Regions from separate parts of the Deinococcus misasensis DSM 22328 genome, predicted to be linked through region 2. Evidence: riboswitches for the same ligand, from Rfam matches in the RefSeq annotation. Region 2 holds a riboswitch; each other region holds the start of a gene.

Region 1 (3,272 bases), on a different contig from region 2:
AAGCTTTGCAGGACAGGCTTTTCGGCCAGAGGTTTTCATGACCTCCCCGAACCCCTCAAAGGCCATGGTGTGGATCCATGGGGATTCCCTGAGCATCACCGATCCAGCTTTGCAGGCATGCCCTGAGGCCCCAGCCGTTTTTGTGTTTGACGAGGTGTTTCTGTCCAGCCATGCCATTGCTTTCCACCGTCTGGCCTTCATGTATCAGGGGGTCCGGGACATTGCCAGAGCCAGACAAGCAGAGGTGGCCCTGTGCAGGGGCAGCATGGTGCAGGAAATTCTGCAGTTTGCCCAGGAAAAGGGAGCAGACATGGTGCATGTGACCCGTGCACCCACGGCTGAATTTCGCAGGACGTTGGAGGGTCTGAAGTCTGCCCATCTGGATGTGGTGGTGCATGAGCCAGAACGCTTGACGGTTTACTCCAGACCTGTCAGGCGGTTTTTCCCTTTCTGGAAGGAGGTGCAGGCGCAGGTGTATCAAGATGCGCCGTTGTGGGATGAAACACAAGCCCCCTTCTGAACGCGATTCAAAAACCTGTCCGGTGTGTGGCCGTCCATTCCTCTGGCGCAAAAAATGGGAGAAAGTCTGGCCTGAAGTGGTGTACTGCTCAGACCGTTGCCGCAATGCCCGACGAACCAGAAGCGAGGCTGAAGAAAACCTGAAGACAAACTGAAGAACTCTGGCTGCTCTGGCTTTTTTTTGAAGTGCTGGCTGCGCTCTGGCACAGTTTTGAAGCCCATTTTGTACACAAGATGTCACGTAAACATGAAAGAAAAAGTCCTCTCAGAGGACAAAAATCCCCTTCTAAAAAGGCATTTACAATGCCATAATGTACACCAGAGATAGGCTCATGAGGCGATGAAGCGTTTTCCCGTATTCGGGCACCTAGGGAAACGCCGAGCCAGTGGTGCGACCGGCATGAAGCAATTGGTCCTTTGTTCTTCTGTGATCCCCCATGGGGCTTGCAGCTGAACGCACAACCCATTGCATTTCGTTGTCGGTCACTCTTCCAACCCCGGAAGGAGTGACTTTCAGCATGTTACACATCCCAGAAACCCCCAGGAACCGCGGACCCAACCCCACAGAATCGGCCAGAACACCAGGCTGATTGTGAGCACCTGACCCGTATTTTCAGCACCCCAACTTCACCGGCAGAGGAGACCTCCTCTGAAGGACAGGAAGCCTGTGCCTGAAAAACCCGACAGGAGCCAGATGTGGGACAGGAAGGCAGTGCCATCGCACTGGTGAGGACCTCCCACCAACAGTCCACCCCAAGGATTGTTCTGATTTTCCTCACACCGCACCATGAAAAACATCCTGACACTGACAGGCCTGACCTTCCTGATGGTCGCCTGCGGATCTCAAACTGTACCCTCACAACCCCAGACCGCTCCTCTGGCCGCCCCAGAGCAACTGGTGCTCAGCACCCTCACCGGACAACCCACCCTGCTCTGGAAGGACCGCATCACGGATGAAACCTCTTTCGAAGTGCTTTACAGCAAAGATGGCGTGAACTTCCAGCAAGAACAACTGCTTCCTGCCAACACCACCTCTTATGTGCCCAGTGAAGAAGGTTTTTACGCTGTGCGCAGCCGCCGCAACACTGAAATTTCAGAACGCACCAACAGTGTGAAGTACCAACAGGCCCATGAACAGGTCCATCCCACGCCCACGGTGACCGCCCAGAGCAAAGCCCATGTGCTTTCCAGTGGCAATCAGCACAACCTGTTCGTGCAGAACGGAAAAATGAATGCTTTTGGTTGGAACGGTTACGGCCAAACCGCCAAACTCAACCTCAACACGGTCACCGAAGTGGCAGCAGGCTGGAACAGTTCTTTTGCCGTCACCGCCAATGGCACCGTGTGGGCCTGGGGACGCAATGAATTCGGACAACTGGGCAACGGCAACACCACCGACCAGAGCACCCCTGTGCAGGCCTCCATCGACCACGTGAAAAGCATCAGCGCAGGTGTGGAACACACCCTTGCCCTCAAAACAGACGGCACCGTGTGGGCCTGGGGCCACAACAATGTGGGCCAACTGGGCAACGGCAACACCACCGACCGGAGTGCCCCTGTGCAGGTCACAGGACTGAGCAACATCGTGCAAATCGGTGCAGGACTCGGGCACAATCTGGCCCTCAAAGCAGACGGCACCGTGTGGGTCTGGGGCTGGAACAACAACGGACAACTCGGGCTGGGCACCACCCAGAGCCAGAGCACCCCTGTGCAACTCACCGGACTGAGCAACATCGTGCAGATTGCAGCAGGCCATTACCACAGCTTGATCCTCACCAGCACTGGAACGGTGTACAGTTTCGGGGACAACCACAATGGACGTCTGGGCAACGGCAGCACCCTCAGCAGCTTCAAACCCGTTCAAGTGCAAGGTCTGACCGATGTGCAAAGCATCGTGGCTGGTGCAGGACACAACCTCGCCATCACAGGCACGGGCAACGTGTACAGCTGGGGCAAAAACGACAACGGACAGCTTGGGCTGGGCAACACCACCGACCAGAACACCCCAGTTCAGATTCAGGGCATCCAGAGTGCCACGGCCATCTCTGCCGGACGCGCCCACAGCGTGATCCTGACTGCGGGTGGACAACTCTGGAGCATGGGCAGCAACTTTGGTGGACAACTCGGTGATGGCACCACCGAAGACCACCTCAGCCCGGTGCAGGTCACAACCTTGTAATTCGACACAGGACCATCTCTGCAAAACAACCCCGCATGTGCGGGGTTGTTTTGCTGTGTGCGAATCTTTATGGGAATGGATTTCAGATGTAAATGTTGTGATCGGTGGGATTGGCTTTGGACAGCAGCACCTTCAAATCTTCTTCGTCAGGATCGCTGGTCATGCGCTGAAAATCGTAAGGGTTGACCACGGTTTCCTTGAAATTGGTGACCCCAGAGGCAATCGCACTCTGGACCACATCGCGCAAAGCCTCGATTCCGGCCTCGCCATAGTGGGGACCAAAAGCAGGAACACTGAGCACGCTGGCTTCTTTGTTGTGCACCAGCACGCTGTAACGGGCAATGTTGCGGTGCCCCTGAAAATCGGTGAGAACCACAAACATGGTCTCGGGGCCGAGGGTGCTTTTCTCCAGCAGCAGGGCCAGGGTCTCTTTGGGAGCGCCGATTGTGCCTGTGATTTCGGGTGTATGCATGGAATCACCTTAACACCTGTGGTGGGGAAAAGGGAGGAACAAAACACCCGATTTTAAGTCGAGAGCCAAGGGCCGAGGGCTCAAAAAGGCTTTGGCAACAGC
Region 2 (3,272 bases):
GGAATTCAAACATGTGGTCCCGGCCCTCACCACCGTCAGGCAACCGTTTTTCGAACAGGGTGAGGAGGCTGCTCGGGTGCTCCTGAACTTGTCTGTGGCATCCCCCAGAGAAGACCATTTTGTGCTTCCGCAGTTGGTGGTCCGCGAGTCCTGTGGACCTGCACTGCCCACCCTCGCAACACAGGTCCAGAGCAGGCTGTATCAGGGGGTGCTGGATGTCCAGCAGCACCTTTCTGAGGTGTTTCAGCAGGTGGCGCCTCATCCAGAGCAGCATGCCCGGTTTTTGAACCTCTGGAAAGAGACCCTTTTGACCCGCAACCATCTGGAACAAGAGTTTTACGTGTGGCGCGATGGGGTGCAAAATTGGATGAACCTGCTCGACACCCCAGAACAACCCTGCCAGGGGTTGGTGCTCGGTTATCAGGCCCAGAACCTGCTGGTGAACGTTCTGCAGATGCTGCACTCCCGAAACCACCTTCTGAGCATCAATTCCTCCAAAATGGCCCCAGAACTTTATGCTGTTGAGTGTCAGGAAGACCTGTTTCAGGCCATGGAGGCATATCTGGACCATGTGGGCATCAAACACCACATGGTGGTGCTTTACGCCCAGAGCGGACCGCGACCTGACCCTCTGGCCAGAGTGGCTCTGGCTTCAGGGGCGCGCTCTGCTCTGGATCCCTCACTGTTCCAGAGTCGGAAACTGCTGCCAGACAGCATGCAAGCAGAACTGCTCTCTGGAACGCTTTACTGTTCACCGCTGTACGTCAATGAGGTGCATTATGGCTTTTTGCTTTATGAACCGCCCATCTGGGGCCGTTTTGACGATGAAGCCCTGTGCAGGACCCTCAGCCACGCCTTGCAGCAGTTGGAGCACGTTCTGGTGTTGCGGGGCCACGCCGAAGAATTGGAGATTCAGGTGCAACTGCGCACCCGTGAACTCAAATCCGAGGTTGCAGAGCGGCGCAAAGCCGAAGAAGCCCTCAAGCTTGCCAATGCCGAACTGCAACGCTTTGCTTTTCTGGACGGCCTGACCGGAATTTACAACCGTGCAGCCTTCAATGAGCACCTGCAAAGCCAGTGGGCCATCCACCGCAGGCACCAGAGGCCCCTGTCTTTGCTGCTCTGTGACGTGGATTTCTTCAAGCGCTACAACGACTTTTACGGCCACCTCAAAGGGGACGACTGCCTGAGAGACATTGCCGCTGCACTTTCTGGGGCCGTCCGAAACCGTGCAGACACCGTGGCCCGCTATGGTGGAGAAGAATTCGTGGTGATCCTCCCCGAGACAGGCACGGATGGAGCAGCTCTGGTGGCAGAACGCATCCAGGACGCGGTGCGCCGTCTGGGTCTCCCCCATGAAGGTTCAGAAAGCACAGACACGGTGACGGTCAGTGTGGGGGTGGCCACCTTGTACCCACATGAATGGCTTCATGCAGCAGACCTCATCCAACTGGCCGACCAGTGCCTGTACCGGGCCAAACAGCTGGGACGGAATTGCATGGTGCAGCACCCTCTGGAAGGACCTTTGCAACCTCCTCAGGGCCATTGAGAAAACAAAATTTCACCCACCTCAGGCTGCAGGAAACTGCAGTTTTTTGATGTTCTGTCATGGGATGGGCATCACCAGAACATCCTTATTGATTAAAGTGTTTCATAAATATTACAAAACATAGTTATGTGTAAAGTGTTGCCAGGGCAACTTCATTAAGGCCAAATGCCATTTACAAACATGCATTGTTTCGGTATAAATAGAGCCATCAAGCACAGGTTGATCCTCTGCTGATAGAAGCGTTGAAGCCTGCTCAGTATACGGGCACCTTGAGCAGGTGGAGCAAGTGGTGCGACCGGCTATTGGTTGATTTCTCTGGTTCCAGAGGAACGTTTTCACGTCGTGGCACACCACGACAGGAGGTTCACATGTCCACTTCCCGCAACACCTTTGCTTTTCTGACCGCTCTGGCCCTTGGCAGCACCGCTTTTGCCGCCACCACTGGCGACATTGGCCTGAGCGTCGAAAACAACATGTCTGACGTGCTGACTGTCTCTGGCAGTGTGAGTGTGGTGTTCACCGGTCTGGGCAACGGCACCGTGACCGGATCCCCCACCCTGGCCTATGAAACCAGCGATGAAAGCATCCTCGGGGCACGCAAAATCACTGTTGCCCTGAGTGCAGCCCTCCCCGATGGCGTCACAGGCACCGTGAACTACACCCCCGATTCCGGGAACGGCACCGGAGCAGAAGCCGCTCTGGGCACCAGTGCTGTGAATCTGGTCACCGGAATTCCCCGTTTCAGCGTGCAAAGCGCCAAAGCCCTGACTTACGCTTTTGCAGCCACCAAGGGCTTTGATTCCAACACGGCCCTGACCGTGACCTACACCCTGATTGCGGAGTGAGTCCAGAGCCCTTCATCAAAGATGTTTTTTCAGGCAGGCAGGAGGGGATTCCCCTTCTGCCTGTTTTGAGGTGACCATGAAACACCTGCTGACCTTCCTGTTGTTCGGATCTCTGGCTTTTGCACAGGTCAGTGTGCAAGGCAACCTGATCCACACCCACAACGCCACTGCCGGGGCCACCCTGACCGGCAACCTGCTGCTGAAAAACAACGGAAAAACCCCGGAAACCCTCAAAATCTTTCTGCAGGACTACCAGTTTGAGTTGAACAGCACCCGGTTTGCTGCGCCCGGCACCCTGAGCCGTTCCAATGCCCTGTGGGTGAAACTGCCTCAGGACACCATCACCGTGCCTGCCGGAGGGGAAATCAACCTTCCATACCAGATTCAGGTGCCCGAGGACCCCAGAAAAGGCACCTTCTGGTCGGTCCTGATGCTGGAACCTGCCGATGTGCCGGTGACCACCAGCAGTCAGGGTTTGCAATTGCGTCAGGTGATGCGCACCGCCGTGCAAATCATCACCGAATTTGGAGGGGCCAGAGCCGAACTGAAATTTGGTGCCCCCAACCTCAAAAAAGCACCCCAGAAGTCCATTTTTTCGGTGCAGGTCAGCAATGCTGGAGAGGGTCGCATTTCCCCCAGTTACCTGCTGGAGGTTTACGATGCACAGGGAAACCAGATCCGGCGCATTCCTCTGCCCAAAAAAGGGCTGTATCCCGGTTCTCTGGCCTTGCTGGAATTTGAACTGGACAACCTTGACGCAGGCAAGTACACCTTCATGGTCCTGGCAGACGATGGGGTGCAGGATGTGAGCGGGGTCAAATACACCATCCACTGGAAGGAGTGAGCCTTGAAACGCTTGCTGCTCGGAGGTTTGCTGT
Region 3 (3,272 bases), on a different contig from region 2:
CCACCTGACAGGCCTGTGCTCTGGGGAGGGGCTCTGGAGGGGCACACAGGGGCTCATGGGCATCAAAGAAAGCTGGCGTGCCCTTCAAAAAGGCATGGAGCAACCTTGGGCCGGAGTGACTCAGGTAATGGCTCAGCAGGTTTTCTGCAAGGGCAGGCTGCAGGTTCAGACAGGTCCCCACCTGATACTGGTGGTCTTCCACCTGCACAAACATGCCATAGTCAAAAGGCAGCACACTGGTGCAGTGCTGCAACGCCAGATGAATCACGTCCAGAGGGTCACTGGCCTGCTCCAGTTCTTCGGCAAGGCGCACCATCTGGGAAAGGGTGGTCAGGGATTCCATCAGTTCCTGCCGCGCCTCCACCCGGTCGGTGATGTTCAGGCTGGAAGACACAAAGCCCTGAAAATCTTCCCCTTGCCACATCAGGCGAAATGCGGTCTCCCCCCAGAGGTAAAACCCGGATTTGTGCTGGAGGCGGTACTCCAGAATTTTCTGGTGTGCCCTCTCCTGAACAGCTTGCAAAACCTCCTGAATCACCCTTTCCCGGTCTTCTGGATGGATGTACTGGTGGTCTGCAATCTCCATGAATTCCTGCGGGGTGTAACCCAGCAAAGTCTGAATCGAAGGAGAAACATAGGTGACCTGAAATGCCCGATCAAACCGGATGATCAGGTTGACGGTGTTCTCCGCAATCAATTTGAACTGGCTCTGGCTCTCCTCAAGGGCTTTCTGAATGCGGTTTTTCTCGGTGATGTCCTGCACCACCACCAGTCGGGCAGGCCTGCCCTGAAACTCCACCTCCTGAGACTCCACATGCACTTCCAGATGCTCTCCAGAGCGGGTCAGGTGAATCCAACTGCGCTCTTCTTCCAGGACCCTCTGCTCCGATGGGGCACAAAAATATTTCCTCAAAAGGTTCTGTTCCTCTGGAGGACGGATGCCCATCAGGTCCATGGACAGGAATTCGGCTCGGGTGTAACCATAGCGCAGGAGAGCAGCCTGATTGACCTCCAGAAACCTCAGGGTCTGCAGGTCGTACACCCACATCGGCAGGGGATTCAGTCGAAACATTGCTTCGTACATGCCCACAGGCGCAGGAGGTTCCTGATCAAGATCCAGCGTTTTTTCAGGTTGTGAGGAAGAATACACGGTCAAGGCAGCATCCTCTCTGGAGGGGCGTGCCAGCATGAATGCAACATGCCTGAAGGCAAAGCTCATGCCGGTCGCACCACTGACTCCACACATTCCAGGTGCCCGAATGCAGAATGTGTTTCATGGTCTCATGAGTGGGCGATGGCCCATTCTGGTCTTCACGTTACGAAACAGACCCCGCACTGTCAATCAAAAACAGTTTTCATGAAGAAAAAAAGCCTTGGTCAATTTCTTACAGTTCATTTACCGTGAAAATTAAAGGCCAAATCTTTCAGTGAGGGCTTGTCTTGAAGATCATCTGGTTAACAGCCCAGCAAATCCATAAAATAACCATCATGCGAAAAGAAATGTTATGCCTTACCCTTTCTCTGTTTGTGTTGTCAAATCAAGTTCATGCCCAGAGCAATGTGGCTTTCACAGCTGGAGTCTATGGCTTCGGTGCAGAATATGAAGCCCCGATCTCGGATGGTTTTTCTTATGGAATCCATGCCCATTTTGCTCCAAGTGCAAACCGACCCTCCTACAGCACTGGACTCAGTGTGAAGTATTTCTTTGGAGAGGGAACATTCATCCCATATGTGAATGTGGGCCAGATGTTCATGAATGAGCCCAACATCCAGACCCTCACCGCCACCGAAGTGATGGGAGGCATTCGCTTCAAATTGACCTCCAATCTGGCCCTTGATGCCACAGGGGGCATGGCCCTGATCCGCACCCTCTGGCAAGCCCCAAACAACAATTGCCCCGAGTCCTACTGCAACAGTTTGCCCATTGGCCCCACAGGCAGGTTTGGGGTGCGTTGGTCCTTCTGAACCAGCCAACAAAAAGACCCAGACGTTTTCCTCTGGGTCTTTTTTGAACTGCATTTACAGCAAACCATCCAGATATTCTGCAATGCCCACCTTGATGGGCATCAGGTAGATGTTGCTGTCCCGTTCGCGCACCCACTGCAGGGCTTTCAACACAAACTCACGGTTCCATTCCAGGGTGGGTTCGAAACCTCTGGGAAAAATGGCCCGATTTCGGGTTTCCCAATAGCGTCTGGAACGCACACCCACCACCGAAGTGACCCCCCAGAAAATGGGCATGTTGTGGCACTCTGACTGCTCAAACATCTCCTGAAAAACATCCATCAGGCGCAAATCAAAGTAAGGTTGGGTGAAAAAACCGGCGGCTCCCGCTTCCTGCTTCCGTTCAAGGTATTCCAGCTCACTGCGCAAGCTGGAACGGTAAGGATCCAGACCTGCATAGACCTGAATTTCAGGCAGCTCACGTTTGAACTTCTTGATGGCATCAATGCAAGAGGTGGGATACACCCGTTTGCTCATGTCTGTGGGTGGATCTCCCGTCACCACAATGACCTCTTTGATTCCCATTTCCAGGAGATTTTCTGCAAAAGGCAAAGGCTTTTTCAGGTTGATGTCAATGGACCTGAAGTGGGGGATCGGGCTGTTTTGAGGCAAAATGTCACGCACTGGACGGCATGCATCCCAGCTTCGGATGTCATAACGCATCAGGTCAGGCAGATTGATGGTGTCCACGGCAGGCAAAGCCCGCTGGATGAAGGTCAACTCCTCCTGAAGGTGTTCGTAGGTTTTGGGGACCAGTTCAACGGCAATCCGCATGCTAAACAGTGTATGCAGCCAGCTCCCCTGTCACCCTCCGAAATCTAGTTCTCTGGGCAAACAAGGGAATTGCCCAAGTTGACAGGCGTCCACCTTTACACTTCAGTCACAACTGGTATGCTGAACCCATGATTGCTGAGGTTGCCATCGAAAACGCCATGGAGGTTCGGGAAGCCCAGCATGCCGGGGCCACCTCAATGGTGCTGGTGCGAAACCTCAGAGAGGGTGGCATCAGTCCGGACCTCAAAACCATTGGGCTGTGCTCGGATGTTGCACGCATTCCCCTTTCCATTCTGGTGCGCCCAGATGCAGAGAACTACGCTTATGAAGAAGGCCGCAGACGCCGCACCCTCAAGATTCTGGAACTCTACTGGAACCACGGCATTCGAAACATCACCTTCGGGGCCATTCACAACACCGTGATGGACTGGGATTTGCTGGAAGATGCCATCACACATGGGTTCAGCGTCAATGTCAATTTGGCTTTTGACCAG

Evidence for each region. Region 2 has a riboswitch for cyclic di-GMP ahead of Q371_RS03715 (hypothetical protein). Riboswitches for the same ligand answer to the same signal wherever they lie in the genome.
Region 1: linked by a shared signal. The riboswitch ahead of Q371_RS08010 (RCC1 domain-containing protein) and the one ahead of Q371_RS03715 (hypothetical protein) in region 2 are both predicted to bind cyclic di-GMP.
Region 3: linked by a shared signal. The riboswitch ahead of Q371_RS26080 (HD domain-containing phosphohydrolase) and the one ahead of Q371_RS03715 (hypothetical protein) in region 2 are both predicted to bind cyclic di-GMP.

The regions. Positions count from the first base shown of each region.
Region 1 is NZ_JQKG01000010.1:37,466-40,737, forward strand. It holds gene Q371_RS08000 (FAD-binding domain-containing protein) at 1-41, shown strand, start outside; gene Q371_RS08005 (deoxyribodipyrimidine photo-lyase) at 38-520, shown strand; gene Q371_RS26435 (DUF2256 domain-containing protein) at 498-674, shown strand; cyclic di-GMP riboswitch class II at 844-929, shown strand; gene Q371_RS08010 (RCC1 domain-containing protein) at 1,307-2,698, shown strand; gene Q371_RS08015 (DUF3197 domain-containing protein) at 2,781-3,170, opposite strand.
Region 2 is NZ_JQKG01000003.1:122,737-126,008, forward strand. It holds gene Q371_RS25255 (diguanylate cyclase domain-containing protein) at 1-1,549, shown strand, start outside; cyclic di-GMP riboswitch class II at 1,776-1,859, shown strand; gene Q371_RS03715 (hypothetical protein) at 1,918-2,394, shown strand; gene Q371_RS03720 (hypothetical protein) at 2,471-3,238, shown strand; gene Q371_RS03725 (carboxypeptidase regulatory-like domain-containing protein) at 3,242-3,272, shown strand, end outside.
Region 3 is NZ_JQKG01000046.1:766-4,037, reverse strand. It holds gene Q371_RS26080 (HD domain-containing phosphohydrolase) at 1-1,189, opposite strand, end outside; cyclic di-GMP riboswitch class II at 1,210-1,290, opposite strand; gene Q371_RS19650 (hypothetical protein) at 1,528-1,965, shown strand; gene Q371_RS19645 (methylenetetrahydrofolate reductase) at 2,020-2,778, opposite strand; gene Q371_RS19640 (copper homeostasis protein CutC) at 2,907-3,272, shown strand, end outside.